DNA from 2 places in the Bradyrhizobium sp. CCGE-LA001 genome. Region 2 is predicted to be linked to the other one. Evidence: predicted binding sites of a transcription regulator. Region 2 holds the regulator's gene; the other holds the start of a gene.
What was found. Region 2 encodes PhoB, which activates phosphate uptake and scavenging genes when phosphate is short. Its sites were predicted from a motif close to TGTCATNNANCTGTCAT; they were not measured.
Positions count from the first base shown of each region.

Region 1: BCCGELA001_RS14350 (Orn/Lys/Arg decarboxylase N-terminal domain-containing protein) is a predicted target of PhoB. The motif match lies at 5,331-5,347, and genes of this name have one in related genera.

Region 1 is NZ_CP013949.1:3,083,850-3,098,845, reverse strand. Features, by position in the region: gene ald (alanine dehydrogenase) at 1-812, opposite strand, end outside; gene BCCGELA001_RS14370 (Lrp/AsnC family transcriptional regulator) at 954-1,433, shown strand; gene BCCGELA001_RS14365 ((2Fe-2S)-binding protein) at 1,576-2,067, shown strand; gene BCCGELA001_RS14360 (FAD binding domain-containing protein) at 2,064-3,080, shown strand; gene BCCGELA001_RS14355 (xanthine dehydrogenase family protein molybdopterin-binding subunit) at 3,088-5,292, shown strand; gene BCCGELA001_RS14350 (Orn/Lys/Arg decarboxylase N-terminal domain-containing protein) at 5,393-7,750, shown strand; gene BCCGELA001_RS14345 (GNAT family N-acetyltransferase) at 7,757-8,332, shown strand; gene BCCGELA001_RS38140 (hypothetical protein) at 8,337-8,549, opposite strand; gene BCCGELA001_RS14335 (hydroxyacid dehydrogenase) at 8,675-9,724, opposite strand; gene BCCGELA001_RS14330 (thiamine pyrophosphate-binding protein) at 9,967-10,533, shown strand; gene BCCGELA001_RS14325 (thiamine pyrophosphate-dependent enzyme) at 10,542-11,138, shown strand; gene BCCGELA001_RS14320 (antibiotic resistance protein VanZ) at 11,216-11,593, shown strand; gene BCCGELA001_RS14315 (DUF1236 domain-containing protein) at 11,637-12,020, opposite strand; gene BCCGELA001_RS14310 (2-hydroxy-3-oxopropionate reductase) at 12,134-13,021, opposite strand; gene hyi (hydroxypyruvate isomerase) at 13,033-13,818, opposite strand; gene gcl (glyoxylate carboligase) at 13,831-14,996, opposite strand, start outside.
Region 2 is NZ_CP013949.1:7,540,362-7,555,357, forward strand. Features, by position in the region: gene BCCGELA001_RS34270 (hypothetical protein) at 1-63, opposite strand, end outside; gene BCCGELA001_RS34275 (PAS domain S-box protein) at 169-582, opposite strand; gene BCCGELA001_RS34280 (2'-deoxycytidine 5'-triphosphate deaminase) at 752-1,888, opposite strand; SAM riboswitch at 1,969-2,048, shown strand; gene BCCGELA001_RS34285 (O-succinylhomoserine sulfhydrylase) at 2,123-3,310, shown strand; gene BCCGELA001_RS34290 (SGNH/GDSL hydrolase family protein) at 3,383-4,369, opposite strand; gene BCCGELA001_RS34295 (SGNH/GDSL hydrolase family protein) at 4,382-5,161, opposite strand; gene BCCGELA001_RS34300 (OpgC domain-containing protein) at 5,161-6,411, opposite strand; gene apaG (Co2+/Mg2+ efflux protein ApaG) at 6,593-6,985, shown strand; gene BCCGELA001_RS34310 (Hsp33 family molecular chaperone) at 7,150-8,169, opposite strand; gene argF (ornithine carbamoyltransferase) at 8,448-9,371, opposite strand; gene BCCGELA001_RS34320 (aspartate aminotransferase family protein) at 9,371-10,579, opposite strand; gene BCCGELA001_RS34325 (GcrA family cell cycle regulator) at 11,049-11,561, shown strand; gene phoB (phosphate regulon transcriptional regulator PhoB) at 11,802-12,509, opposite strand; gene phoU (phosphate signaling complex protein PhoU) at 12,532-13,248, opposite strand; gene pstB (phosphate ABC transporter ATP-binding protein PstB) at 13,260-14,081, opposite strand; gene pstA (phosphate ABC transporter permease PstA) at 14,078-14,923, opposite strand; gene pstC (phosphate ABC transporter permease subunit PstC) at 14,928-14,996, opposite strand, start outside.

The sequences.
Region 1 (14,996 bases), 3.4 Mb from region 2:
TGGTCGATGGCGACGTCGACCAGCACCGCGCCCGGCCGCATCGACTTCAACATCGCGCGCGTGACCAGCCTCGGGGCGCTCGCGCCCGGCACCAGCACAGCGCCGATCACGACGTCGGCGGCGAACACCTCCTCCTCGACCGACTCGATCGTCGAGAAGCGGGTGCGCACCCTTCCGACAAAGAGATCGTCCAGCTGGCGCAGACGTGGAATCGAGCGATCGATCACCGTGACTTCAGCGCCGAGGCCTGCGGCCATGCGCGCCGCCTGCGTTCCCACCACGCCGCCGCCGAGCACGACCAGCCGCGCCGGCTGCACGCCCGGCACTCCGCCGAGCAGCAGCCCTCGGCCGCCCGCCGATCGCCTGAGCGCGGCGCCGGCGGCCTCGATCGCAAGGCGGCCGGCGACTTCGCTCATCGGCGCGAGCAGCGGGAGGTGACCGCTCGCGTCCGTGACGGTCTCGTAGGCGATCGCGGTGCACCCGGAGGCAAGCAGGCCCTTCGCCTGCTCCGGATCCGGCGCAAGATGGAGATAAGTGAACAGGATCTGGTTTTCGCCCAGTTGAGCCCATTCGCTTTTCTGCGGCTCCTTCACCTTCACGATCATCTCGGACTTGGCGAAGACGTCCCGGGCGCTTTCGGCGATCGCGGCCCCTGCCCGCCGATAGACCTCGTCGGAGGCGCCGATGCCGCTGCCGGCGCCGGTCTCGACCATCACTTGGTGCCCGGCCGCGACATATTCACGGACCGCGCCCGGAGTGAGCCCGACGCGATATTCCTGCACCTTGATCTCTTTGGGGACACCGACGCGCATCTTCAGCTCCTCCTCAAGCATTGATTCCGCTCATCATCGTAGCGGTGCCGGTAGTTTGGTTTCGTGCAAATATCCGCTAGGCTCGAAAGGTCCGCGCCGGTTTCCGGCGCGAAAATGCCCTTTAGCGCTGGAAACAACACCTTGGCCCTCGACCGGAAAGATCTCGCCATCCTTGCGGAACTCACGACCAATGCGCGGGCGAGCCACACCGAACTCGCCCACAAGATCGGCCTGTCGAGCACGGCGATGGCGCGGCGGCAGAAGGCGTTGGAAGATGACGGCTATATTCAGGCCTATCATGCCGCGCTCGATCTGGCGCAGTTCGGCCTCACGACGACGGTGCTGGTCCGCATCGCGCTGGAGAGCCAGAGCGACGACGCGTTGAAGGCGTTCGAGGCGGAGGTGGTGAAATGCCCCTCCGTCGTGCGCTGTTTCCTGATGTCGGGGACCGACGACTACATCCTGATCGTGCTTGCCCGCGACATCCAGGATTTCGAGCGCATCCACCGCACCGAGTTGTCGCGGCTGCCACGCGTCGCCCGGGTGCAGTCCAGCTTCGCGCTGCGCGAGATCGTCAACCGCGCCGTGCCGACCGTGGTGTTCGGCGAGGCGAAACGCTGACCGCCGTGTCGCGGGCGCCATAATTCGGCAGGGAACCAAGCAGCCGGTTGTCCGTTGGACGCCTTTGGCGGGGCGGAGGCGACGTGCCTCCGCGTCAGCATGGCTGACGTCACGGCTCGGTCGCCGGCGCAGGGAGCAGGACATGAGCGATGTCGCGCACGACATTCCCGAACGCATTCCGGTTCATCTCGTCATCAATGGCGTTGACCATACGCTCGATCTCATACCCTGGACCACACTGCTGGACGCATTGCGCGATCATCTTGCGCTGACGGGCACCAAGAAAGGCTGCGATCACGGCCAATGCGGCGCCTGCACCGTGCTGGTCGACGGTCGGCGCGTCAATTCGTGCCTGACGCTCGCGGTCATGAAGGATGGCGCCGAGATCACGACCATCGAAGGCCTCGCCAAGGATGGCGCGCTTCACCCGCTGCAACAGGCCTTCATCGATCACGACGCATTCCAATGCGGCTATTGCACGCCGGGGCAGATTTGCTCCGCCGCGGGCCTGTTGGCCGAGGGCCGTGCGCGGAATGCCGACGAGATCAGAGAACTGATGAGCGGAAATCTCTGCCGCTGCGGCGCCTACCCCAACATCGTGGCGGCAATCGAGCAGGCAATGAGCCGATCATGAACAACTTCCAGTATTCCCGCGCGAGCGATATTGCCCACGCCATTCGCCTGCTCGCCGCCGATCCCGGCGCGAAGCTGATTGCCGGCGGCACCAACCTGATCGACCTCATGAAGGAGAATGTCGAACGGCCCTCCCGGCTGATCGACATTTCTCGCTTGCCGCTTCGCGAGATCGAGGAGACCGCCGACGGCGGCCTGCGCATCGGCGCCCTGGTGCCGAATTCGGACCTCGCCTACCATCCGCTGATCGAACAGCGCTATCCCCTGCTCGCCAGCGCGATCCTGGCCGGCGCCTCCGCGCAACTGCGCAACATGGCATCGGTCGGCGGCAATCTGATGCAGCGAACACGCTGCGCCTATTTCTATGACACCACGACGCCGTGCAACAAGCGAAGTCCCGGCACAGGCTGCTCAGCGCTCGACGGCCTCAACCGTAACCACGCCATCCTCGGCACCAGCAAGTCCTGCATCGCGACCAATCCATCCGACATGAGCGTCGCGCTGGCCGCGCTCGGTGCGCTCGTGCACACCGCAGGACCCACTGGTGCGCGCACCGTTGCTCTGACGGATTTCCATCGGCTTCCGGACGACAAGCCTCATCTCGATACGATTCTCGGCAGGGGTGAGATCATCACCGCAATCGAGCTGCCGCCGCACAGCTTTGCCCGGAACTACAGTTATCTGAAGATCCGCGACCGGCTGTCCTACGCTTTCGCCCTGGTCTCGGTCGCGGCCGCGCTCGAAGTGGAGGGCAACGCGATCAGCGAAGCGCGGCTTGCCCTCGGCGGCGTGGCTCACAAGCCCTGGCGAAGCCTCGAGGCCGAAGCGGCGTTGCGGGGCCAGGCGGCAACTCCGGATCATTTCGGGCGCGCTGCCGACCTGCTGCTGCAGGGAGCAACCGCTCGTTCGCACAATGGATTCAAGATCGAGCTGGCGCGCCGAGCCGTCGTGCGTACGCTGATGCAGGCCACGAGCGCAACGCCGCAATCACAAGCTCACAAGAAGATCGCATGAGGGTCCGATGAACGCCTATGTCGGAACACCAACGTCGCGCGTCGACGGCCGGGCCAAGGTCACCGGAGCCGCCAAATATGCCGGCGAATTCGCAACAGACGGCCTCCTTCATGGCTTCGTGGTCGAAGCCACCATTCCGCGCGGGCGCATCGCTCGCCTGGATACCAGCGAGGCGCTGAAGGTGAAGGGCGTAGTCGACGTGCTCACCCATGCGCATCGCCCGCCTCTCGCCGACAAGGACGAAGCCTGGAAGGACGAGGTGGCGCCGGAGAAGGGCTCGCCTTTCCGCCCGCTGTACGACGACAGGATCAAGTTCAACGGCCAGCCCATCGCACTCGTCGTCGCCGAGGATTGGGAGACCGCCAAGTTCGCCGCAACCCGCGTTCACGTCGAATATGAGCAGGAGCCGTTTGCGACCGATCTCGAATCCGAACGCGGCAAGGCCGCCAAAGTGGATCAGCCGCACAAGCCGCGTGGTGACGCGACAACAGCGCTAGCGCGGGCGGCCGTTCGCCACGAGGCGGACTACGTCATTCCCAGCGAGCATCACAATCCGATGGAGCTCTATGCGACGACGGCGGTCTGGGACGGCGGCGGTAGGCTCACGGTCTACGACAAGACGCAGGGCGTTCAGAACGTGCAGAAGTTTCTTTGCAGCGTTTTCGGCAAGAAGCCGGACGACATCCGCGTGATCTCGCCCTATGTCGGCGGCGCCTTCGGCTCCGGCTTGCGGCCGCAGCACCAGGTAGTGCTGGCAACGCTTGCCGCTCTCGCACTGAAGCGATCTGTCCGCGTCGTGCTGACGCGACGGCAGATGTACGGCCTCGGCTTTCGTCCCATGACCATCGAGCGCGTTGCGCTCGGTGCCAAGCCTGATGGCACGCTCGATGCGGTCACTCATGAAGCGATTGCCGTGACCTCCCGCTACGAGGATTTCTCGCGCAACGACACCGGCTGGGCCGAGCAGCTCTACAAGAGCCCCAACAGCCACCATTCCCACAAGCTGGTCGACCTCGACGTCGCGACCCCCTGCGACATGCGCGCGCCGGGAGCCGCAACGGGCGTCTGCGCGCTCGAATGTGCCATGGACGAACTGGCCGTCGCGCTCAGGCTCGACCCGATCGAACTGCGTCTGAGGTGCTACTCGGATCGCGACCAGACCGGAGGCCTGCCCTACACCAGCAAGCAGTTGCGCGAATGTTACGCCCGCGGCGCGGAAGCTTTCGGCTGGAGCCGCCGCAATCCCGCACTCCGCTCGATGCGCGACGGCAAGGAACTCGTCGGCTGGGGCATGGCAACGGGCGTGTGGGAGGCGCTGCAGATGCCGGTCGCCGTCCGCATCGTGCTGACGGCCAACGGCCATGCCGAGGTCTCCTGCGCCGCGTCCGATATCGGCACCGGCACTTATACCATCGTGGCGCAGGTCGCGGCCGATGCCCTCGGCCTGCCGATCGAGAACATCAGCGTCAAGCTCGCGGACTCGACCCTCCCGCAGGCACCCGTGGAAGGCGGCTCATGGATGGCCGCCTCGAGTGCGCATGCCGTGCTGGGCGCAGCCGAAGAGATTCGCCGCGAGCTCGCACGATACGCCAAGGCGATGCCTGCCTCGCCACTCGCCGGCGTCGATGCGCCCGACATCATTCTCCTCGACGGCACGGTCGCCAAGGCCGCCGACAGGAGCCGCGCCGTTTCGATCGCCGATGCGATGCGTCATGGCCAGGTCGAACGGATCGAGAAGGAGAAGCTGAACGAGTTCGCCGAGGACAAGTCGCACGCGCGCAACACGCATTCTGCCGTCTTCGCCGAGGTCAAGGTGGATGAAGAGCTCGGCGTCATCCGCGTCACGCGAGTTGTGAGCGCGATCGCGGCCGGGCGCATCCTGAACACCAAGACCGGCCGCAGTCAGATCATGGGCGGCGTGGTCTGGGGGATCGGGATGGCGCTGCACGAGGAGACGTTGATGGACCACCGCTTCGGCCGCATCATGAACGCGAATATCGCCGAATACCACATTCCCGTGAACGCCGACGTCCACGACATCGACGTGATTTTCGTCGACGAGCCCGACGACCACATCAACAGGTTGGGCGTCAAGGGTCTCGGCGAAATCGGCATCGTTGGCGTGCCCGCGGCGATTGCGAACGCGGTCTATCATGCCACCGGCAAGCGTATCCGGCGTTTCCCGATCACGCTGGACAAGCTGCTCGATTGAGGCCACCAGCCTTCGAACTTCTAGCAACGCTCGGCTCCTGTCATCCAACTGTCATCGAATGTGCAGAGAGCTGGTATCTCCGCCACATTCGGGATCCGACATGGACTACTTCAAGCGCTTCAACTTCCTGTTCGCCGCACCTGTGTTCGACGCCGACGATCTCGAAGGCGTCCGCTTCAACCAGATCATCGAGGAGATCCAGCGCTCCGGCTTCGAGGTGGTCCGGGCCCGCAAGCTGGAGGATGCCGAGATGGCGGTGCAGACTGATGCCGCGATCGGCTGCATGGTGGTGGATTGGGGCAAGAAGGGCCTGGAAGGCAAGACCTCGGCGCTGATCAATCTGATGCGGCGTCGTGGACTCGATTTCCCGATCATCCTGTTGATCCGCCGCAAAAGGTTCGAGGATCTGCCGGTCGAGGTGCTCGATTTCATCGACGGTTACGTCTTCCTGTCCGAGGAGACCCCGACCTTCATCGCCAAGAACCTGATCAGCCGGCTGAAGCAATATGCCGAAACTCTGAAGACGCCGTTCTTCGGCGCGCTGGTCGATTATGCAGAGGAAGGCAATCAGCTCTGGACCTGCCCGGGGCACAATGGCGGCGTGTTCTACAACCGCAGCCCGATCGGCCGGGTCTTCGTCGAGCATCTCGGCGAGTCCGTGTTCCGCGACGACCTCGACAATTCCGTGCTCGATCTTGGCGACCTCCTCACCCACGAAGGCCCCGCGCTGAGGGCGCAGAAAGAGGCCGCGCAAATCTTCAGTGCGGAAAAGACCTATTTCGTGCTCAACGGCACCTCGACCTCGAACAAGGTCGCGCTCGGCGCGCTCGTCACCGACGGCGACCTCGTGCTGTTCGACCGCAACAACCACAAGGCCGCCCATCATGGCGCGCTGATGATCAATGGCGGCGTGCCAATCTACGTGCCGACCATCCGCAACGCATGGGGTCTGATCGGTCCGATGCGCTGGGACTTGCTCGACGAGAAGACTTTGCGCGAGGCGATCCGCAATCATCCGCTTGTCACGGACAAGAACGCCTGGCGCAAGGAACGGCCGTTCCGCGTCGCGGTCGTCGAGCAATGCACCTATGACGGCACGATCCACAGCGCCGAGATGATCCTCAAGCGCGTCGGCCATCTCTGCGAGTACATACTGTTCGACGAAGCCTGGGCCGGCTTCATGAAATTCCATCCGCTCTATGCAGGCCGCTTCGCCATGAGTCTGGCCAATCTTCCCCCGGAGGCACCCGGCATCATCGCGACCCAGTCGACGCACAAGCAGCTCGCGAGCTTCTCGCAGGCCTCCCAGATCCACATCAAGGACCGTCACATCCGCGGCCAGAAGCGGCGCGTCGAGCATCGCCGCTTCAACGAGAGCTTCATGCAGCACGCTTCCACGTCGCCGTTCTATCCACTCTTCGCGTCATTGGATGTCGGGGCGCAGATGATGAAGGGCCGCTCTGGCGAGGTGCTGTGGGACGACACGATCCGGCTCGGCATCGAGTTGCGCAAGAAGATGCGGGCGATGCGCCGGGAGTTCGAAGAGAAGGAGCAAAATCCGGAGCGGCGCTGGTTTTTCGAGCCATTCGTGCCGGATCGCGTCGCCATTCCCGACGTCGGCCGCCCCGGGGCCGCTCACAACGTCGCCTGGGAGACCCTCTCCACCGACGAGCTCGCCACCAATCCCGCGCTGTGGCAGCTCTCCCCCGACGACACTTGGCATGGCTTCCCCGGCCTCACTGAGGGCTTTGCCATGACCGACCCGAACAAGCTGACCCTGCTCACGCCCGGCTTCGACCGCACCACCGGCGCCTATGCCGAGCATGGCATCCCCGCGCCGGTCGTCGCGCAATACTTACGCGAAAACCGCATCGTTCCCGAGAAGAACGATCTCAACTCCATGCTCTTCCTGCTCACGCCAGGCGTCGAGGCGAGCAAGGCCGGCACACTGATCTCGGGTCTTGTCGCGTTCAAGAAGCTGCACGACGACAATGCGCTGCTGGCCGACGTCATCCCTGAGTTCTACCTGCGGCGGCAGGCGCGCTACGCCGGCGCGCGGCTGCGCGACCTCTGCGGCGAAATGCACCGCTTCTTCCGTGCCGCCGACGTCAGCGCGCTACAGGCCCGGCAGTTCATGCCCGAGCACATGCCTGAAATCGCGATGTCGCCGCGCGATGCCGCGCGCTATCTGTTCCGCAACGACGTCGACTATCTGCCGATCGAGGCGATCGCGGGCCGCATCGCCACCACGCCGTTCGTGGTCTATCCGCCCGGCATCGCCACCATCGTGCCCGGCGAGCGGCTGACGGAACGAGCCAAGCCCATGATCGATTACCTCAAGATGTTCGAGACCTGCTTCAACACGTTTCCGGGCTTCGATGTGGAAATCCAGGGCGTCTACAAGGAGATCGATGCGAACGGCCGCATCGGGCTCTATACTTACGTCGTTGCTGAGTAGGTGCCGATGAACGAAGCAGCCGCGCGCGCGAGTGACGAACGGGTTTTGGTGCGGCCCTCACGCGAGGGCGACGTCGAGGCGATGCTGGCGATCTACCGCCATCACGTCCGCAATGGCGTGCCGCGCGACGTCGAGGGAACCGGCGCACCCGAGCCGGATGATCTGCGCGACCGGCGCAAGAACCTGAAGCAGACCCGCCTACCGCATCTGGTCGCGACCTTTCGCGGCGAGGTCGTGGGCTATGCCTATGCGGTGCAATTCCGCAAGCGGCCGGCCTACCGCTACACGGCGAAACACTCGATCTATGTTCATCACGAGCATCTCGGCCGCGGAGTCGGGCGGCTTTTGCTCCAGGACCTGATCGATGCCTGCGCGGCGGCCGGCTTTCGCCAGATGATCGGCTATATCGATGCCGACAACGCGCCCTCGCTGGCGCTGCACGAGAAGTTCGGCTTCGCGCGCGCCGGGCTGCTCTGCGGTGTCGCCTATCGCCACGGCCGCTGGTCCGATACCGTGATGGTGCAACGGTCGCTCGGCGCGGGGACGACGGCGCCCCCGCCTGTCACGGCGCCCGCCCGATAACGCCTTACGATGGAAAGTCAGCTGGTCTGACCTGGATGCGGTCGGCATGCAGCGACCAGTGATGCAAGGCTTGATCCTTGCAAAACTTCGCCTTGGCCCGCTCTTTGGCTTCGTCCTCATCGCAGGCGTCGATTTCGAGCGTGCCCTGGCACACCTCGATGTGCCGGCCGTACTGGCCGAGCACGTCCTTCATGAACCTGACGACATAAGTAGACATGGGACCTCCCTGCTGCCCCGGCGGCACTCTAATCCCATTTAGGCCGGATGCGGGAGGGAGTTTTTGACGCGGATCAAGGTCGGCGCAGCTTTCCGGCGGTTATTCCGGACGCTTGGCGCGAGCTCCTACCCCGGCGTCACGCCGAACGCCTGCTTGAAGCGTTCTGCATAGTGCGGCCAGACTTCGGGATTGATGATGCGCGGCGGACGCTTGCCGTCGAGCGTCTCCAGCACCTGCTCGGCGGCGATGCGGCCCATGTTCTGGCGCGCCTCGATCGTCACCCCCGCTGTATGCGGGCTCGCCAGCACGTTGTCGAACTGGAGCAGCGGATGCTCCGGCGGCGGCGGTTCCTTGGACCAGACGTCGAGGCCGGCGCCCGCAATGCGCTTGTCGCGCAAGGCCTGCAGCAGCGCGTCCTCGTCGTGGATGAAGCCGCGCGCCGTGGTGATGAAATAGGCGTGCGGCTGCATCAGCGCGAATTCGCGCACGCTGATCATGTTGCGGCTGCCCTTGTTGAGCGGACAGGAGATCGAGACGAAATCGGAGCGGCGCAGAAGCTCGTCGAGCTCGACCTTCTCCCCGCCCCGCTCGGCCATGACCTCGGCCGAAAGATACGGGTCATAGGCCAGCACCTTCATGCCGAGCAGGCCCTTGCACAAAGCGGCGATGCGGCGGCCGACATTGCCGAGCCCGATGATGCCGACGGTCTTGTGCTCGACCTCGTTGCCGACGAGTTCGTTGCGGTTGACATCGCGTTCACGGCGCAGCCGGCGGTCCGACTGGATGATGCGCTTGGACAGCGTCAACATCATCGCGAGCGCATGCTCGGCGACCGAATGGGCGTTGCCGCCGGACTGGTTGACGACCACGACGCCCGCCTCCGTGCAGGCCTCGACGTCGACGGGATCGAAGCCCGCGCCGTTGCTAGAGACGAGCAGCAAATTCGGCGTGCGCTTCAGGAAGGCGGCATCGACATGGAAATGCGGGGCGAGTTCATCGCGGGCGGCGCCGACCTGGTAAACATGGGCTGCACTCAGGATCGGCGCATAGAAATCTTCGGGGCTTTCGTTCTCGATGCGATCGAGCCGGACATCGGGCCGCGCCTTGAGGATGTCGATGTAGATCGGATTGGCCAGATATTTGACGTAGAACACGCGCTTGTTGTTGACCGACATCAGGACCCTTCCGGCTCGCTTGCGAGGGAGATCGGCAAGGTCGGCGTTGCGCTCGCCTCTGCTTCCTCCCGCTTTTATCGTTACCGCCTTTATGACATGGCGGCGCCGGCCACGGCAGGCCGTCCAGCGCAGATCACGGTGCCGGCCAGGACATGTTGACAATCCCACTGCCTGCGTCAAGTTCGGCGGACTGCCGCGGCGGCCAGATACCAAGAAGCATGCGCGGCTCAAGGGAGAACGCAATGGCGATTGCGGAGCAGAAGACCTCGCCCCCGGCTGCACAGGGGGCCGGCGAAAGCAGCTGGCATAGCATCATCCTGCAAACCCTGAAGCGGAACGAGATCAGCCTCATCCCCTACGTTCCTGATCGCGTGCTGACGCCGCTGATCAAGAACCTTCACGCCGATCCCTTCTTCACCACCTTTGCCACCGCCCGCGAGGAGGAAGCGGTCGGCATCGTTTCGGGAGCCTGGATGGGCGGCCGGCGCGGCGCGGTGCTGATGCAGACGTCAGGCTTTGCGACGCTCGCCAACGTGCTGGCCTCGCTCGCGGTGCCCTACCAGATTCCGCTGATCATGTTCGTCTCCGAGCGCGGCACGCTCGGCGAGTTCAACTACGGCCAGTCGCTGGTCTGCCGCACCATGCGCCCGGTGCTGGATTCGCTGGCGCTGGAGCATCACACCATCACCCGGCTCGACGAGCTCGAATTCATCGCCGACCGCTCGATCAAGCAAGCCGTCACCACGCAGGCGCCGGTGGCCCTGATCCTCAACCCGCTGCTCACGGGCGGCAAGGTGTTCGACAAGTGAGTTTGGCCATGGATCATCGCAACACCAAGGTGATGAACCGCTTCGACGTCACCTCGCGCCTGATCGCGAAGCTCGGAAACAAGGAAGCCGTGATCGGCGGCATCGGCAACACCAATTTCGATCTCTGGGCCGCCGGCCACCGCCCGCAGAATTTCTACATGCTGGGCAGCATGGGGCTCGCTTTCCCGATCGCGCTCGGCGTGGCGCTGGCGCAGCCCGACCGCCACGTCTTCGCGCTCGAAGGCGACGGCTCGCTCCTGATGCAGCTTGGTGCGCTCTCGACGATCGCGGCCCTGAAGCCGAAGAACCTCACGATGATCGTGATGGACAACGGCATCTACCAGATTACCGGAGCGCAGCGGACGCCGGCAGCTGGTGTCGCCGACATCGTCGCCATCGCTCTCGGCTCCGGTCTCGCCAACAGCGCCTGGGCTGCGGACGAGGAGGATTTCGAGCGGCTGATCGAGGCTGCGATGGGTGCCTCCGAGCCCCATCTAATCGCCGTAAGGATCGACGACAAGCCTGGCATCGGCACCACCCGCCGCGATCCCGTGCAGATCCGGGAACGTTTCATGCACGGCCTCGGCGTGCGCGAGCCACTTTAACGTTTCGTCATTAACTAAACGTCGATCTGGTGGCTGGAGGGTACCGGCCCGTTACAAATCTGTGCTATGCGGGCCGGATGTCAATTTTGGTTCGTTCCATTGCCTGGCTGCTCGCGGCCGCCGTCACTTTCGCAACCCTCGGCCCACCGGGCCTGCGGCCCCATTCAGACCTCGGTCAGGACGGCGAACACGCGCTCGCCTTCATTCTGGTCGGACTGGCCTTCGGCCTCGCCTATCCGCGGCGGCGCCTGCGGATTGCTGCGGCCTCGGTTGTCCTGATCGGCGTGCTGGAACTGATGCAATTTTGGGCACCCGGCCGCCATGCGCGACTTGCGGACTTTCTGGTCGACGCGCTCACCGCCTGCTTCGGCTTTGCCATCGCAGCCGCTGCCGACTGGGCCATGACCCGGCTTCGCAACAGCGCGGCCCTGACGAGCGAAGGCCCCGCGGAGTAACTCGCCGCAGGGCCCACCTTCTCAGCGCTTAACCAAGTGCAGATCAGTCGATGATCTTGACCACGCGGCGCGTGCGCGGCTCGACGATCACGCGGCGGTCGTTCACGACCGCATACCGATACTCGGTGTAGTTCGGCACCGGGCGCAGCACCACGGTCGGAGGCAGGGGCTCGCCGACCACGACGCGCTCCTCCACGACAACCGACTCGCTGCGCGGGATTCCGCCGAGAATCGCGTTCGGAATTTCGAGACCAGCGCCAACGGCTGCACCGACGGTACCGCCAACCATCGCGCCGACCGGGCCGCCGATGTCGCCACCTGCGCGCGCGCCGTCCCTGGCGCCCTGTTCGGTCGTCGACTGGGCAAAGGCTGCGCTCGACGCCAGCAGCGAGGCGGCAGCCAACGAAATCGCAAGACGGGTTTTCATGACCTTAAGTCTCCAGTGATTGTTATGCGCCTTCAACCGCGGGACCGGAGCATTGTTCCGGTTCCCCGCGGCCAAAGGCGCGCCAATCCCAGAGACTGTTACGCGGTAACAGATCAGACCGCAGCGATCTCGTGCCCTGCCATCAGTTCCAGCGCGCGCACCATTGCGGAATGATCCCAGGCCTTGCCGCCATGCGCGGTGCAGGACGAGAACAATTGCTGCGCGACCGCGGTGCTCGGCAGCGAAAGGCCGAGTGCGCGGGCACCTTCCAGCGCGAGGTTGAGATCCTTCTGGTGCAGTTCGATGCGAAAGCCCGGATCGAAATTGCGCTTCACCATGCGCCCGCCATGGACTTCGAGAATCCGCGACGAGGCGAAGCCGCCCATGAGCGCCTTGCGCACCAGCGCAGGGTTCGCGCCGGCCTTCGACGCAAACAACAATGCTTCGCTCACAGCCTCGATCGTCAGGGCGACGATGATCTGGTTGGCGACCTTCGTCGTCTGACCGTCGCCATTGGCGCCGACATGCGTGACGTTCTTGCCCATCTTGTCGAAGACCGGCTTCATGGTGCCGAAGGCGCGCTCGGGCCCGCCGACCATGATGGTGAGGCTCGCGGCTTTCGCGCCGACCTCTCCGCCCGACACCGGCGCATCGAGATAGTCGGCGCCCAGCGCCTCGATCTTCTTCGCGAACTCCTTGGTCGCCAGCGGCGAGATCGAGCTCATGTCGACGACGATCTTGCCTTTTGAGATACCGCTCGCGACACCGTCCTTGCCGAACAGCACCGCTTCCACATGTGGCGTATCCGGCACCATGATGATGACGGCATCCGCTTCCTCCGCAACTTCCTTGGCCGATTTGCAGGCGATGCCGCCGGCCGCAATCAGTTCGGGCGCAACCGGCGCGACGTCATGCAGGAGAACGCGATAACCCGCAGCCAGGAGGTGGCCGGCCATCGGCCGTCCCATGGTGCCAAGTCCGATGAAGCCGATATCGATCATGTCTTGTTTCCTCACGTCTCGAACGTCTGCGCCGCGTGCCACGAAAGCCCTTCCAGGGTCGTGGTGCGCGGCTTGTATTCGCAGCCGACCCAGCCGCGATAGCCGATCGCGTCGAGATGGCGGAACAGGAAGGGATAGTTGATCTCGCCGGTGCCGGGCTCATGACGGCCGGGATTATCGGCGAGCTGGATATGCGCGATCTGCGGCAGATATTCCTGCATGGTGCGGGCGAGATCGCCTTCCATGATCTGCATGTGATAGATGTCGTACTGGACGAACAAATTGCTCGACCGCACCTCGGAGATGAGCCGCACCGCCTGCTCGGTGCCATTGAGGTAGAAGCCCGGAATGTCCAGCGTGTTGATCGGCTCGACCAGCAGCTTGATGTTCTCCCGCGCCAGCGTCGAGGCCGCGAAGCGTAGGTTGCCGACCAGCGTCTCCTGAAGCTCGCGCGGGTCGGCACCGGCAGGCGCGATGCCGACGAGGCAATTGAGCTGCTCGCAATCCAGCGCCTTGGCGTAGTCGATGGCGCGGAACACGCCGTCGCGGAATTCGCTGGTGCGATCGGGCAGGATGGCGATGCCGCGCTCGCCAGCCGCCCAATTGCCGGCCGGCAGATTGTGCAGCACCTGCGTCAGGCCGTGAGACTCTAACTGCTCGCGCAGCTGCGCCTTGTCGAAATCATAGGGAAAGAGATATTCGACGCCGGCAAATCCCGCCGCCTTCGCAGCGGCGAAGCGATCGAGGAACGGCATCTCGTTGAAGAGCATGGTGAGATTGGCAGCAAATTTCGGCATGATGCGGTTCCCTTACTCTGCCGGCTGCAACACATTGAGCCGCGCGCTTGCGACCTCGTCGAGCGGCAGATCCAGCACCTCCTCGAACTCGACGATGTTGTCGATCTCGGTGCCCATCGCGATATTGGTGACGCGCTCGAGGATGAACTCGACCACCACGGGGACGCGATGCTTGGCCATCAATTCGCGCGCGGTCGCGAACGCCGCTTGCGTGTCCTTGGGGTCGGTGACGCGTATCGCCTTGCAACCGAGGCCTTCGGCGACCGTCACATGGTCGACGCCGTAGGCGCCGATCTCGGGCGCGTTGATGTTCTCGAAGGAGAGCTGGACGTGATAGTCCATGTCGAAGCCGCGCTGGGCCTGGCGGATCAGACCGAGATAGGAATTGTTCACGACGACGTGGATGTAGGGCAGATTGAACTGCGCGCCGACCGCGAGCTCCTCGATCAGGAACTGGAAGTCGTAGTCCCCCGACAGCGCGACGATCTCGCGATCCGGGCATGCCGCGCGCACGCCGAGCGCCGCCGGGAGCGTCCAGCCGAGCGGCCCCGCCTGCCCGGCATTGATCCAGTTGCGCGGCTTGTAGACGCCGAGGAACTGCGCGCCGGCGATCTGCGACAGGCCGATCACGGTGACATAGGTGGTGTCGCGGCCGAACGCCTTGTTCATCTCCTCGTAGACGCGCTGCGGTTTGATCGGGACGTTGTCGAAATGGCTCTTGCGCAGCATCGTCGTCTTGCGGTCGCGGCAGGACGCGGGCCACGCCTGGCGCTCGCGGAGCCTGCCTGACCGGCGCCACTCCCTGGCGACGGCGACGAACAGCTCGAGCGCCGCCTTCGCGTCCGAGACGATGCCGAGATCCGGATTGAACACGCGCCCGATCTGCGTCGGCTCGATATCGACATGCACGAATTTGCGGCCCTTGGTGTAGGTCTCGACCGAGCCGGTGTGGCGGTTGGCCCAGCGGTTGCCGATGCCGAGCACGAAGTCGGATTCCAGCAGCGTTGCATTGCCGTAGCGATGGCTGGTCTGGAGCCCGACCATGCCGGCCATCAGCACATGGTCGTCGGGGATCGCGCCCCACCCCATCAGCGTCGGCACCACGGGCACGTTGGCGATCTCGGCAAATTCCACCAGCAGATCAGACGCATCGGCATTGATGATGCCGCCGCCAGCCA
Region 2 (14,996 bases):
ATCAGCGATCGCCCGCCAGCGCTTCCATTGGGCTTCCTGCGCCGTGTCTGATGCAGCAGTCATGTTCGCTCCCGATCGTTGTTTTGATCGAGTGTGTCACTGCGTCAGTTTGCAGACAACATGATGCGCGTGCAGGCCGCTCTGCGCAGCACGCCCGTCAATTCCGCATCACGAATTTTGTGCCGACCTGGCCGCCCGCTCGCGCTCGACGCGTTCGGTGACATCGCGCGCCATCGCCACAGATCCCTGCACGGCACCGCCTGCATCACGCACCAGCGCGAACGTCATCTCGATGTAGAGCTTGCGCCCGCTCTTGTGCAGCGCGCGGGTCAGGGTCGGCCTGCCCGCAAGCTTCATCGCGCCGCTGGCAAGCGCCGCCTCAAAACCTTTCCAATGCGCGGCGCGCAAATGCTCGGGAATGATCAGGTCGAGATTCTGGCCGAGCGCTTCGTCCGCCGTGAAACCGAACAGCGCGGTCGACGCACGATTCCAGCGCATGATCGTGCCGGAGCGATCGGAATAGATCAGCGCGTCGGCGACGTCGTTGAGGATGTTTGCGTTGAGATCGGATAGATCGGTCATGTCGTCACCTCGCACACAGCCCGAGCCCGTTTCGCATCCTGCCACACATTCAGTGTCATCGCCCGCGAAGGCGGGCGATCCAGTATTCCGAGGCAGCAGTGACTGAATCGAGAGGCTGCGGCGTACTGGATGCCCCGGTCAAGCCGGGGCATGACAGTAAGGTGTGGGGCTACACCCGAAAATGCTTCGATAGTTTGAGGCCCTGCGCCTGGTAGTTCGAGCCGATACGCTGGCCGTACATCGCATCGGGGCGGGCCAGCATCTTCTCGTAGACGAGGCGGCCGACGATCTGGCCGTGCTCGAGGATGAACGGCACCTCGCGCGAGCGCACTTCGAGCACCGCCCGCGATCCTAGCCCGCCCGCGCCGGCATAGCCGAAGCCGGGATCGAAGAAGCCGGCATAGTGCACGCGGAATTCGCCGACCAGCGGATCGAACGGCACCATTTCGGCGGCGTAGTCGGGCGGAACCTGAACGGCTTCCTTGGAGGCGAGGATGTAGAACTCGCCGGGATCGAGGATCAGGCTACCGTCGGGACGGGCCGAGATCGGCTCCCAGAAGTCCTCCACCGCATAGCCGGAGCGGCGATCGACGTCGACGACGCCGGTATGGCGCTTGGCGCGATAGCCGACGAAGCCGTTCGCTTTCTCGCCCGACAGATCGACCGACACAGCGACGCCGCCCGAGAGGTCGGCATCGTCGATGTCGACGAGGCGCTCAGTGGCATGCAAGCCATCGAGCTCGTCGGCGTTGAGGATGGCATCGCCGGTGCGAAAGCGCACCTGCGACAGGCGCGAGCCTTCGCGCACCAGCACCGGAAACGTCTTCGGGCTGATCTCGGCATAGAGCGGACCGTGATAGCCGGCGCCGATCATGTCGAAGCGGCGGGTGCCGTCGGCGATCACGCGCGTGAAGACGTCGAGCCGGCCGGTCGAGCTCTTGGGGTTCGCGGCCGCGACGATCTCCGGCGGCAGCGCAAGGCTCTCCAGCAGCGGCACGATGTAGACGCAGTTGGTCTCCAGCACCGCGCCGTCGGCCAGGCTGAACTCGTGCAGCTTCAATTCGTCGATGCGCTCGGCGACGGTGGCGCCGGGACCGGGCAGGAAGCTGGCGCGGACGCGATAGGCGATGTCGCCGAGGCGCAGATCGAGGCTCGCCGGCTGGATCTGGCTTTCGACGAAATCGTAGGCAGGCAGGATGAGCCCCGCCTCCGCCATCGCCGCGATCATGCGGTCGGGCAGGATACCATTGGCGTCGGCAGCGACCGTGAACGTCAACCGGGGGTCCTCATCAGGGAGCAAACACATCCCGACATACGGGAAATACTAGCCTTTTACGGCTATCCGATGGACGCCTTGACGGAAAGAGCATTGCGGAATATGAGCATCACTTATCCCGTGGTGATTTGAGCCGGCCGGCTTGCAGCCACGTTAAATAAGTCGCTAAACAGGCCGGGGACCTCTGTGATCCCGGCCCGTGGAGATATCCAGGCCGGTTTTTTTGTGACCGTTTTCGACGAGACGGTCATATCGGAGGGTCCTATGTCGAAGTCACCTGCCACCTACCGCCCCGAAACCCGCCTGGTCCATTCCGGCACCCTGCGCTCGCAATATGGCGAGACGTCGGAGGCGCTGTTCCTGACGCAAGGCTATGTCTACAACAGTGCCGAGGAGTGCGAGGCGCGGTTCAAGGGCGAGGATCCCGGCTTCATCTATTCGCGTTATTCGAATCCGACCATCTCGATGTTCGAGCGCCGCATGATCGAGCTCGAAGGCGCGGAAGCCGCGCGCTCGGCGGCAACCGGCATGGCGGCGGTGACGACCGCGATCCTGGCGCCGCTGAAGGCCGGCGATCACGTGGTGGCCTCCCGCGCGCTGTTCGGCTCGTGCCTCTATGTCATCCAAGATCTGCTACCGCGCTACGGCATCGAGACCACGCTGGTCGACGGGCTCGATCTCGACCAATGGCAGCGGGCCGTGCGGCCGAACACCAAGACGTTCTTCCTGGAGAGCCCGACCAATCCGACGCTGGACGTGCTCGACATCCCGTCCATCGCCGAGATCGCGCACAAGGGCGGTGCGCGGCTCGTCGTCGACAACGTGTTCGCAACCCCGATCTGGCAGAGCCCACTGGCGTTAGGGGCCGACGTCGTCGTCTATTCCGCGACCAAGCATATCGACGGCCAGGGCCGGTGCCTCGGCGGCATCATCCTGTCCTCGGAAGCCTTCATCGCCGAGCACATCCACAATTTCATGCGTCAGACCGGCCCGTCGATCTCGCCGTTCAATGCCTGGGTCCTGCTCAAGGGCCTGGAGACGCTGGGCGTGCGCGTGCGTGCGCAGACCGACACCGCAGCACGCATTGCCGAGGTACTGGCGAGCCATCCGAAGGTCTCGCGGCTGGTCTATCCCGGCCGCGCCGATCATCCGCAAGCAGCATTGGTGAAGAAGCAGATGCGCGGCGGCTCGACGCTGGTCGGCTTCGAGGTCAAGGGCGGCAAGCAGGCCGCCTTCCGCGTGCTCAACGAATTGAAGCTGGCGAAGATCTCGAACAATCTCGGCGACGCCAAGAGCCTCGTCACGCATCCAGCCACGACGACGCATCAGCGCCTGAAGCCGGAAGACCGCGCCGCACTCGGCATCAGCGAAGGCTTCATCCGCTTCTCTGCGGGGCTGGAGCATGCCGATGATCTGATCGAGGATCTGACCGCGGCGCTGGAGAAGGCGTGAGCGGCGAATAGTGAGTTGCGAATAGCGAGTGCAATCCCTATTCGCTACTCGCCATTCCCCATTCGCGTCTCGTCACATCGGCCGATACGCTCGCACGTCCGCCGGCACGTTCACGCCCAGCCTGATCTGGCCGACCGAGCGGATGATGTCGTCGCCGAGCAGCTGGGCGAAGCAGGCGTAGCCCCAATCGTTCATGTGCAGGCCGTCGGCGATGACGAAGCCCTCGACCGGGATCGACTGGTTCTCGTGCCAGTCGCGCATCACCTCGAAGCGCGGAAAGATGCCGACCTTGCGGAGCTCGGCAACCTTGCCAAGCAGCTTGATCATCTTGCCGGCGCTCTCGGCGCGCTGGTTAACGGCCGGCGAATATTGCGGATCGACCAGCACGATGTCGGCGCCGCCTGCGGCCTGGATTCGGGAGATGCCGTCCTCGACCAGCTTGGCGGTATCGCCGGGATCGAGGTTGCGCAGCACGGCGTTGGTGCCGACCTGCCAGATCACCATGTCCGGATGGACGTCGATCACCTGCGTCTGAAGGCGCTTCATCATCTCGGGCGCGTCCTCGCCGCCGACGCCGGCGTTGACGACGGTGATGTCGGCGGTCGGATAGTGCCGGCGCAGCTGCGCCGCGAGACGGTTCGGATAGTTGAACTCCGGCGAGCTCGCGCCGAATCCCGCGGTCGACGAGGAGCCGAACGCAACGATGACGACCGGCTGGCCGGCGACGAGCTTGCTTGCGACATGCGGCAGCGAGCCCATCGCCTTCGAGCCGCCCTTCGGCGGCAGGCAGGGCACGCGGCTGAAAATGTCGCCGGCGGATTTTGCGACCTCCTTCACCTTGTCGATGGCGCGGGCCGTGATGCCGCGCTGCTCGGGAGATGTCGCAGCGACGGTGGTTTGTGCGTGCGAGGCGGAGGCGGGATCAGCCGGCTGCGCGGGCGTCGTCTGTGCAGCGTGCGTCTGCGCGCGAGACGGCGACGCGGGCGTCAGCAACAGCAGCAGCGCCGCTGCGATCGCAGCCAGCGCTGGCGTCAGGCAAAAAGGGCGGAGAAAACTCATTAACGCTAGACCTCAATTTTGCTGCTGGGCCGGCTCCAGACGGGCTGCGTCGATCACGAACTGTGCCAACGCCCGGCCAAGGCAATCATGGACCTGTTTCGCCAGCTCAGGGCCGCGGGTTGGGTTGAACAGGTCGAACTGGCCCTGATCATTCCACTGCCGCATGATCGCGAAGCGATCGAACAGCGGGATGTCGTGCTCCTGCGCCACCACGCGCATATTATCGAGAAAAGGCTGTGTCGAGATCATGGTTTCGGTACGCGGGCTGTACTGCAAATTCATCAAGACGACGTCTGCCCCTGCCTTTTGCAATGCAGTAACCCCTTCGGTGACCGCGCCGCGAAAATCGTCGGGATCGATGGCTCGGATAGCATCCACGGTCCCGGTCTGCCAGATGACCAAAGTAGGCGTTTTTGCTTCCATCAGCTTAACGAAGGTGCCGGCCGTTTCCTCTGCCGTCTTCTTGCTCTGTACTTCTACGGAGACGTGCACCACCTCCGAGGGCGGCAGCTTGTCCTTCAGCGTCGCCTCCATGCGCGCTGGATAGGAGCTGCTCTCCGAGGATGGAATCGTGGTCGAGCGGCTGCCGATGACCAGAATTTCCAGCGGCTTGCCGCTCTTGACCGCGTCGGCGACCTTGGGAAGCTGGCTTTCGCTGGTAAGCAGATAGGACGGCAGTTCGCATGCCGGGGGCACGGCCGGAGCAGCAGGCGCAGCATCGCCGGCGCGCGCCAGGGGCGCGGCGAGGTTACCGCATAGCAGGACCAGGCTCAGGAGAACCTTCGCCTTCATCAGCCCCCTCCCGCCAGATCGGCGTTGCCGACGGCGTTCTTGGTTTTCGCACCGCTCTTGTCAGCCACACGCTTGTACCACGAAATCACCCAGGCCACCCCCCACATGATCAGGATTCCAGAGAGACTAATCAACGCATGCATGGCTGCGCCGCCGGAGACCTCGGCCAGGATGAAATGGCCGGCGAAAGCCAGGAAGACGCCGAGGCAGAAGATCTCGAGGGAATGCTGGCCGCACAGGATCAGCGGCCGCAGCCAGGGCGATTTCAGGCCCGGCCAGGTCCGCGGCAGGAAGCGCACCGTGAGCGCCGCCAGCGCCAGGAAATGCGCAAAGCGCAGCACATCGAGATCGGTCTTGTCGATCGGATACATCCATTGCTCGATCCGCTTCGGCATGAATTGGGAGAGCTGCGGCACGTACCAGGTCAACGTCACGTAGAACGCCGCAACGAGATAGGCGATCGAGATCCACATCGTCACCGGCGAGGCCAGGATACGTGACATGCGCCGCGCACCTCCGAGTGCGCACCATGCACCGAACACGAACAGCAATTGCCAGGCGAAGGGATTGAACGCCCAGAAGCCGTTCGGATAGGCCGACAAATAGAGATCGTACTCCCAGGTGACCGCGTACAGCAGCACCGAAAGCCCGAGGGTGACGTCGGGCCGCCATTTCATCGACCACAGGATCAGCGGAAGCGCCAGCATCAAGACGATGTACAGCGGCAGCACGTCCATGTTGACGGGACGGAAACGCAGCAGCAGCGCCTGCACGATGGTGACGTCCGGCTGCTTGAGGAAGTCCATGATCCCCATCTCTTCGGTGTAGAGCGGGTTCTCGAACCTGGTCGCCACATAGGAGATTTCGGCGAGGAAGATCGTGAACAGGAAGACGTGGGCGACGTAGATCTGCCAGACCCGGCGCAGGATGCGCGCCGTGGCGATGAGAACGCCGCTCTCCAGCATCGCCCGGCCGTAGACGAAAGCGGCTGTGTAGCCGGAGATGAAGATGAAGATCTCGGTGGCGTCGCTGAGGCCGTAATTGCGGATGGTGAACCAGGTGAGCAGGCTCGGCGGCAGATGGTCGATGAAGATCAGCCACAGCGCCAGCCCGCGGAACAGATCGAGCCGCAGCTCGCGCTCGCCGATGGCCGGCAGCGTGATGGCCGGCGCGGCGACGCGGGGCCTCGCCCCCGCAGGCTGGGCGGTTCCCGCGATCGTCGATCCCGTCACTTGGTCGGCAATGGTCATCGGGGACTCAAAACCCTTCCGCAAATCGCGACGTGTGAGGCAGTGTATCGATCCGGCCGATCTCTCGCAAAGCGGCCAGATCACATCGCGGTGTCCTTCCCCGCGAATTCTGGCGGGACGATGTCGCCAAGGCCGTCTCGCGGCGTTTGGTTCCCGGCCGGGGAATCGGTATGATGGCCACATGTACCGCGCCGTGACCCGCCAGATCGAAGTGACCGTCGAGCCGAACTTTGTTCCGGAGCAGTCGTCGCCTGACCGCTCGCGCTATTTCTGGTCTTACACGATCGTCATCACCAATTCCGGCGAGGAGACCGTGCAGCTGAAGACGCGGCACTGGATCATCACCGACGCGTCCGGCCGGCAGCAGGAGGTCAAGGGCGAGGGCGTGGTCGGCGAGCAGCCGATCCTGGCTCCCGGCGAGCGCTTCGAATACACCTCCGGCGTGCCGCTGACGACGGCCTCCGGCTTCATGACCGGTCGCTACCAGATGGTCAGCGAGAGCGGCGAGCGCTTCGACATCGACGTGCCGACGTTCTCGCTCGACAGCCCCGACAACAAACGGGTGTTGAACTAGGGGCGGTGTCATTCCCCGCGAAGGCGGGGAATCCAGTACGCCGCGGCCTCTCGACTCAATCGCTGCCGTCTCGGAGTACTGGATCGCCCGGTCAAGCCGGGCGATGACAGCGAGGGTGTGGCAAACAGCCTTCGCGACCGCGTCCTTGCGAGCGCAGCGAGGCCCTACGCGTCCTCCACGCCCGCCTCATCCGGCGTGAACTGGTACACCGACGAGCAGAACTCGCAGGTCACGACGACCTTGTCGTCCTTCACCATCGCGGCGCGATCGTCAGCCGAAAAGCTCTTCAGCATGGAGGCGACCGCATCGCGCGAGCAAGAGCATTGCGCTTTCAGCGACAGCGGGTTGAACACACGCACACCACGCTCGTGAAACAACCGAAACAGCAGCCGCTCGCCGGAGAGCTCGGGATCGATCAGCTCGACGTCCTCGACGGTCTCGATCAGCGAGCGCGCCTCGACCCAGGCGTCGTCTTCCGTGACGCTGTGCACCTCGGTGCCTTCGGGCGCATCGCCGGGATGCAGGTCCGCCTGCCGTGCGCGCTCCGGCGCCTTCGGCAGGAACTGCATCAGCATGCCGCCGGCGCGCCAGCGATGCTTGCCGCCGTCGCTCGAGCGCCATTCCTCGCCGACCGCAAGGCGCACGCGCGTCGGGATCTGCTCGGAGCGCAGGAAATATTCGTGGGCGGCCTCTTCCAGGCCGCCGCCGTCGAGCGCGACCAGGCCTTGATAGCGGCTCATGTCGGGGCCCTGATCGATGGTCATGGCGAGATGGCCGCGGCCGAGCAGCGCGCCGGAGTTCAAGCCAGAATCCTTGGCCTCGCCGAGACGCGCGGCATCGTAGCGCGCGTAAGCGCGCAGGCGATCCGGGGCCATGTAATCGACGACCAGGAACGACACCGGACCGTCGGTCTGGGCCTGGAGGATGAAGCGCCCCTCGAATTTCAGCGCCGAGCCGAGCAGCGTCGTCAGCACGATGGCCTCGCCGAGCAGCTTGCCGACGGGCGCGGGATAATCGTGCTTGGTCAGGATGTCGTCGAGCGCCGGGCCAAGCCGCACCAAGCGGCCGCGCACGTCGAGCGCATCGACCTCGTAAGGCAGCACGGCGTCATCGATCGGAACCGCTGATGGTGCGCGAACCGGGCCTTCGGGCCCGGCTTTCATGTCAGGAGATTGGGAAACCATGGCGCTCTATCTGGGGTCTGAGATGGGGATTGGAAGGGGGTGCGATCCGGATGCAGAATGGATCACACGAAAGCACGACAAGATCAGTGTCGTCCCGGGACTCGCAAAGCGCGAGCCCGGGACCCATAGCCACATGATTACATCACAACGCGAGATGACAACCCCGAGTCCTCGCCAAACAACTTCCTGTGGCTATGGATCCCGGATCGGCGCGCCGCTGTGCGGCGCTTGTCCGGGACGACAGTGTGTGCAAGGCGGTCGCCGGGCTTCCACCGGCGCTACTTCACCGCGTCGAAGCACCAGGCCAGAATGCCCTTCTGCGCATGCAGACGGTTTTCGGCCTCGTCGAACACGACCGATTGCGGGCCGTCGATCACTTCGTCCGTGACCTCCTCGCCGCGATGGGCCGGCAGGCAGTGCATGAACAGCGCGTCGGGCTTGGCCAGCGACATCAGCTTGCCGTTGACCTGGTACGGCTTGAGCACGTTGTGACGATGCTCGCCCTCCTTGTCGCCCATCGACACCCAGGTGTCGGTGACGACGCAGTCGGCGCCCTTCACCGCGGCTTCCGGATCGGTGCCGAGCACGATGGGCGCGTTGGTCGCCTTGATCCAGTCGCGCATCACCTTCTTGGGTGCGAGCTCCGGAGGCGTCGCAACATTGAGCTGGAATTTGAAGCGCTCGGCGGCGTGCGCCCAGGACGCCAGCACGTTGTTGTCGTCGCCGGTCCAGGCCACCGTCTTGCCCTCGATCGGGCCGCGATGCTCCTCGTAGGTCATGAGGTCGGCCATCACCTGGCAGGGATGCGAACGGCGCGTCAGGCCGTTGATGACGGGCACGGTCGCATAGGCGGCAAGCTCCAGCAGCGCCTCGTGATTGAGGATGCGGATCATGATGGCGTCGACATAGCGCGACAGCACGCGCGCGGTGTCGGCGATGGTCTCGCCGCGGCCGAGCTGCATCTCGGCGCCGGTGAGCATGATGGGCTCACCGCCGAGCTGGCGCATGGCCACGTCGAACGACACCCGCGTCCGCGTCGAAGGACGCTCGAAGATCATCGCCAGCGTCTTGCCTTGGAGCGGCCTGACCGGCTGATGCGCCTTCTGCTTCGCCTTCATGGCGGAGGATGCGGCGAGCATGCGCTTGAGCTCCGACAACGGGAGCTCGTTGATGTCGAGGAAGTGTCTCGGCGACTTGCTCATCAGCTTGCCGCCCGCTTGGTCTGACTGGACGAGATCGCAGCGCAAGCACGCTCGAGCCGCCCGACGCTGTCCTCGATCTCGGCTTCGGTGACGATCAGAGGCGGCAGGAAGCGCACGACATTGTCGCCGGCACCGACCGTGAGCAGCTTTTCGTTGCGCAAGGCGGCAACGAGATCAGCCGAAGGCACCACCGCCTTGATGCCGATCAGCAGACCTTCGCCACGGACTTCGCTGACGATATCGGGGTGGCGGTCGATCACAGAGGCGAGCTTCTGCTTGAGCAGCAGCGACATCTTCTGCACGTGATCGAAGAAGCCGGGCTTGAGCATGACGTCGAGCACGGCATTCGCAGCGGAGATCGCGAGCGGATTGCCGCCGAAAGTCGAGCCGTGTGAGCCGGGCCCCATGCCGGCGGCCGCCTCCGCAGTGGCCAGCACCGCACCGATCGGGAAGCCGCCGCCGAGCGCCTTGGCCAGCGACATCACGTCAGGCGTGACGCCGGTGCGCCGGTGCGCGAAGAGATCGCCGGTACGCCCCATGCCGGTCTGCACTTCGTCGAAAGCGAGCAGCAGACCCTTCTCGTCGCAGAGCTGGCGCAGCGCCTTGAGGAAGGCGGGCGTCGACGAACGCACGCCGCCCTCGCCCTGGATCGGCTCGATCAGGATGCCGGCGGTCTGCGGACCGATCGCCTTCTTCACGGCGTCGATGTCACCATGCGGGACCTGGTCGAAACCGTCCATCGGCGGGCCGAAACCTTCGAGATATTTTGCAGATCCGGTCGCGGCCAGCGTCGCCAGCGTGCGGCCGTGGAAGGCGCCTTCGAAGGTGATGATGCGATAGCGTTCCGGATGGCCCTTGGAGAAGTGATGGTGGCGGACCAGCTTGATCACACCCTCCAGCGCTTCGGCGCCGGAATTGCAGAAGAACACGAAGTCCGCAAAGCTCTCGTTGCACAGGCGCACGGCGAGCTTCTCGCCATCCGGGCTCTGGAACAGGTTCGACATGTGCCAGAGCTTCGTCGACTGCTCCTGCAAGGCCTTGACCAGCGCCGGATGGCAATGGCCGAGCGCGTTCACCGCAACACCCGAGGTGAAATCGAGATAGCGATCGCCATTGGTCGCGATCAGCCAGCAGCCTTCGCCGCGCTCGAAACCAAGGTCGGCCCTGGCGAAAACGGGAAGCAGATGCGGCGCGGCGCTGTTGGTCATGACCATCACTTGGATGTTGCATTTGAATGTTGAGACCTGCCTGGTATGCCTTGCGCAGCGCACCATTGACCGGTCCGGAAAACGAAACGTGCCGCCTTTTAAGGGCGGCACGCGGCACTATCTTATGCCTGGCAAGACGGGTGTCAATGCCGCCCGGAAAGCCTCGCGAAACGCTGATTCCGTAGTCTTGCGGTGCCGATTTTGCGGGGTTTTCACCACGGAACATGTGGAAGCGAGTCGGCGGACTCTTGCGCGGGAGTCACGCCATATTGTAGCGTTTGGACTGTCAGATACGACATCTCGTGCAGCGGTTCTGATCCCAAGAGTCCTCATGTACCGGCGTAAACGTTCGGGCGCTCGTTGCGCGCCCGGCGAGCCTTAAGGGATTCTGGCGGCACGGGTTTTTTCAAGGCTTAGGCATTCGCTGCGAGGCCCCAGGATGGCGGCGCGCAGCGAGGGAAAGGGTGCAATGACGGTTTTGACCTGGTCCGATGATCGCGTCGAGCAGCTGAAAAAGCTCTGGGAGGCCGGACTTTCGGCCAGCCAGATCGCGGCTGAGCTCGGCAATGTGACCCGCAATGCCGTGATCGGCAAAGTGCACAGGCTCGGCCTGTCCGGCCGCGCCAAGAGTCCGTCTTCGGCCGCGCCCCGGCCGCGCAAGGCGCGTCCGGCGCAGCACATGATGCGGGTGACCCGTCCGATCTCACGCGGCAACACCGCGCTGGCGCAGGCCTTCGAGGTCGAGGTCGAGGCAGAGCCCGTCACCTACGACAACGTGGTGCCGATGAGCCAGCGGCTGTCGCTGCTGGAATTGAACGAGGCGACCTGCCACTGGCCGGTCGGCGATCCCTCGAGCCCGGATTTCTTCTTCTGCGGCGGCAAGGCGCTCTCCGGCCTGCCCTACTGCGCCCAGCACTCGCGCGTCGCCTATCAGCCCGCAGCGGATCGTCGGCGCGCGCCGGCCAAGCCGAGCACGCGGTGAGCGGGGTTTAACTGACTGCAAGGACAGCAGCCGTCGCGCGATGACGGCTCCAATTGCTCGGTGTCACCCCCGCGAACGCGGGGATCCATAACCTCAGGGCGCAAGTGTTGCGCGAGATGGTCACACCGAGTCGTCGCCCAACCACGTCTTGTGTTTATGGGTCCCGGGTTCGCGCTGCGCGCGCCCCGGGACGACAGTTGAGATTGTAGCCACAGCTGCCAGCGAACAAACTCAAAAACCTTACGTCTGCTCCGCCTTCGCAAACCGATCGTCGAGCGCATAGCCGGCACCGCGGACCGTGCGGATCGGGTCCTGCTCGCGGCCGAGATTGAGCAGCTTGCGCAGGCGGCCGATATGGACGTCGACGGTGCGTTCGTCGATGTAGATGTCGCGGCCCCAGACGCTGTCGAGCAGTTGCTCGCGCGAGAACACGCGGCCCGGATGCTCCAGGAAGAACTCCAGAAGGCGATACTCGGTCGGGCCGAGATCGATCGGCCGGCCCGAGCGCGCGACGCGGCGCTTGTCGCGGTCGAGCTCGATGTCGCCATAGGCCAGCACAGTGGCGAGCCGCTCCGGGCTTGCCCGCCGCAGAAGGCCCTTCACCCGCGCCAGCAGCTCCGGCACCGAGAACGGCTTGACGATGTAATCGTCGGCGCCGGTCGCAAGACCCCGCACCCGCTCGCTCTCCTCGCCGCGCGCGGTGAGCATGATGATCGGCAGCTGCTTGGTCTCGGGACGGGTGCGCAGACGCCGGCACAGCTCGATGCCTGACAGCCCCGGCAGCATCCAGTCGAGCACGATCAGATCGGGGATGTGTTCCTTGAGGCGAGTGTCGGCGTCGTCGCCGCGCATCACCGTCTCCACGTCATAGCCGTCGCCTTCGAGGTTGTAGCGCAGAAGCTCGGTGAGAGCTTCTTCGTCTTCAACCACCATAATGCGTGCGCCCATGTGGTCGTCGCTCCTTAAGTCGTCAGGTATTCGGGACCGTCGTGGCGAAGGTCGTCATGTCGCCCTTCGGCCGCTTGTCGGTCATCGCCTGACCCTCGATCATGTAGAACACGGTCTCGGCGATGTTGGTGGCGTGGTCGCCGATCCGCTCGATGTTCTTGGCGCAGAACATCAGGTGGATGCAGAACGAGATGTTGCGCGGATCCTCCATCATGTAGGTGAGGAGCTCGCGGAACAGCGAGGTGCAGATGGCGTCGACCTCCTCGTCGCCCTTCCACACCGCCATCGCCGCCGGCAGGTCATGCGCGGCATAGGCGTCCAGCACCGACTTGACCTGCTGCTGCACGAGGTCGGTCATGTGCTCGAGGCCGCGAAACAGCTTCAGCGGATGGAAGTCCGCATCCAGCGCGGCGACGCGTTTGCCCATGTTCTTGGCGAGGTCGCCGATGCGCTCCAGATCGGTCGCGACGCGCATGGCGCCGACGATCTCGCGCAGGTCGACCGCCATCGGCTGGCGGCGGGCGATGGTGAGCACGGCGCGCTCCTCGATGCGCTTCTGCAGCGCGTCGAGCTCGGCGTCGATGGTGACGACGCGCTGGCCGAGTGCGACGTCGCGGCGGATCAGCGCGTCGACGGAGTCGACGATCATGCGCTCGGCGATGCCCCCCATCTCGGCGACCAGGCGGGTGAGCTCCTGGAGGTCGGTGTCGAAGGCCTTTGCGGTATGTTCAGAACCCATGTCCCGTCTCCTCAGCCGAACCGGCCGGTGATGTAATCCTGCGTGCGCCGGTCGCTCGGCGACGTGAAGATCTTGCTGGTGTCGTCGAACTCGATCAGCTCGCCGAGATACATGAAGGCGGTCTTGTCGGAGACACGGGCCGCCTGCTGCATGTTATGGGTGACGATCGCGATCGTGTAATTTTCGGACAGTTCCTGGATCAGCTCCTCGACCTTGGCGGTCGAGATCGGATCGAGCGCCGAGCAGGGCTCGTCGAACAGGATCACCTCGGGCCGCACCGCGACGGTGCGCGCGATGCAGAGACGCTGCTGCTGGCCGCCGGAGAGCGACAGGCCGGAGGCGTTGAGCTTGTCCTTGACCTCGTTCCACAACGCGCCGCCGCGCAGCGCCTTCTCGACCCGATCATCCATCTCGGATTTCGAGATCTTCTCGTAGAGGCGGATGCCGAAGGCGATGTTCTCGTAGATCGTCATCGGGAACGGCGTCGGCTTCTGGAACACCATGCCGACGCGGGCGCGCAGCAGGTTGAGGTCGAGCTTAGGATCGAGGATGTTGGTCTGATCCAGCAACAGCTGGCCGGTGGCACGCTGGCCCGGATAGAGATCGTACATCCGGTTGAAGATGCGCAGCAGGGTCGACTTGCCGCAGCCCGACGGGCCGATGAACGCCGTGACGCGGTTGGTGCCGAGCGCCAGATTGATGTTCTTCAGCGCGTGGTGCTCACCGTAATAGAAGTTCAGGTTGCGCGCGGTGACCTTGGCGGGCGCCTCGGGCAACGGCTGCGAGCCGGGGTGAACGGTCGGCGCACTGACGGAAACAGACATTTCGCTCATTTTGCAGTCCTCTCGGCGCCAAGGATGCGCGCGCCAATGTTCAGGGCAAGCACAGTCAGAGTGATGAGCAGCGCGCCGCTCCAGGCGAGTTGCTTCCAATATTCGTAGGGGCTCTGCACGAAGTTGTTGATGGTCACCGGCAGGTTGGCCATCGTCTTGTTCAGGCCGAGGCTGAAGAACTGGTTCGACAGCGCCGTGAACAGCAGCGGCGCGGTCTCGCCCGCGACGCGGGCAGTCGCCAGCAGCACGCCGGTGATGAGGCCGGAGCGCGCGGCCCGATAGGCGATGCGCTTGATCACCAGCGACCGCGGCAGACCGAGCGCGGAGGCCGCCTCGCGCAGCGGGTTCGGCACCAGCAGCAGCATGTCTTCGGTGGTGCGCACCACGACCGGGATCACGATGACGGCGAGCGCCAGCGCGCCGGCGATGGCCGAGAAGCCCCGCATCGGCACCACCACCGCGCCGTAGATGAACAGGCCGATGATGATCGAGGGCGCCGACAGGAGAATGTCGTTGATGAAGCGGATCACCGAGGTCAGCTTGTCGTTGCGGCCGTACTCGGCGAGATAGGTGCCGGCGAACAGGCCGAGCGGCGCGCCGATGCCGACGCCGATCACGGTCATGATGAGCGAGCCGACGATGGCGTTGAGCAGACCGCCCTCGTTCGATCCGGGCGGCGGCGTGTTCTCGGTGAAGACCTGGAGGTTGAGCCCGGCAAGGCCGTTGTAAAGCAGTGTTGCCAAGATCAGCGCGAGCCAGGTGACGCCGAACGCTGCGGCTGCGATGCAGAGGCCGCGAATGACGATGTCCCAGCGGCGGCGGCGTAAATAGATCGGGTTCATGGCTTCACTTCCCCGCCTTGGTTTCCAGGCGCAGCAGCATCAACCGGGCGGCCGCGAGCACGAAGAACGTCAG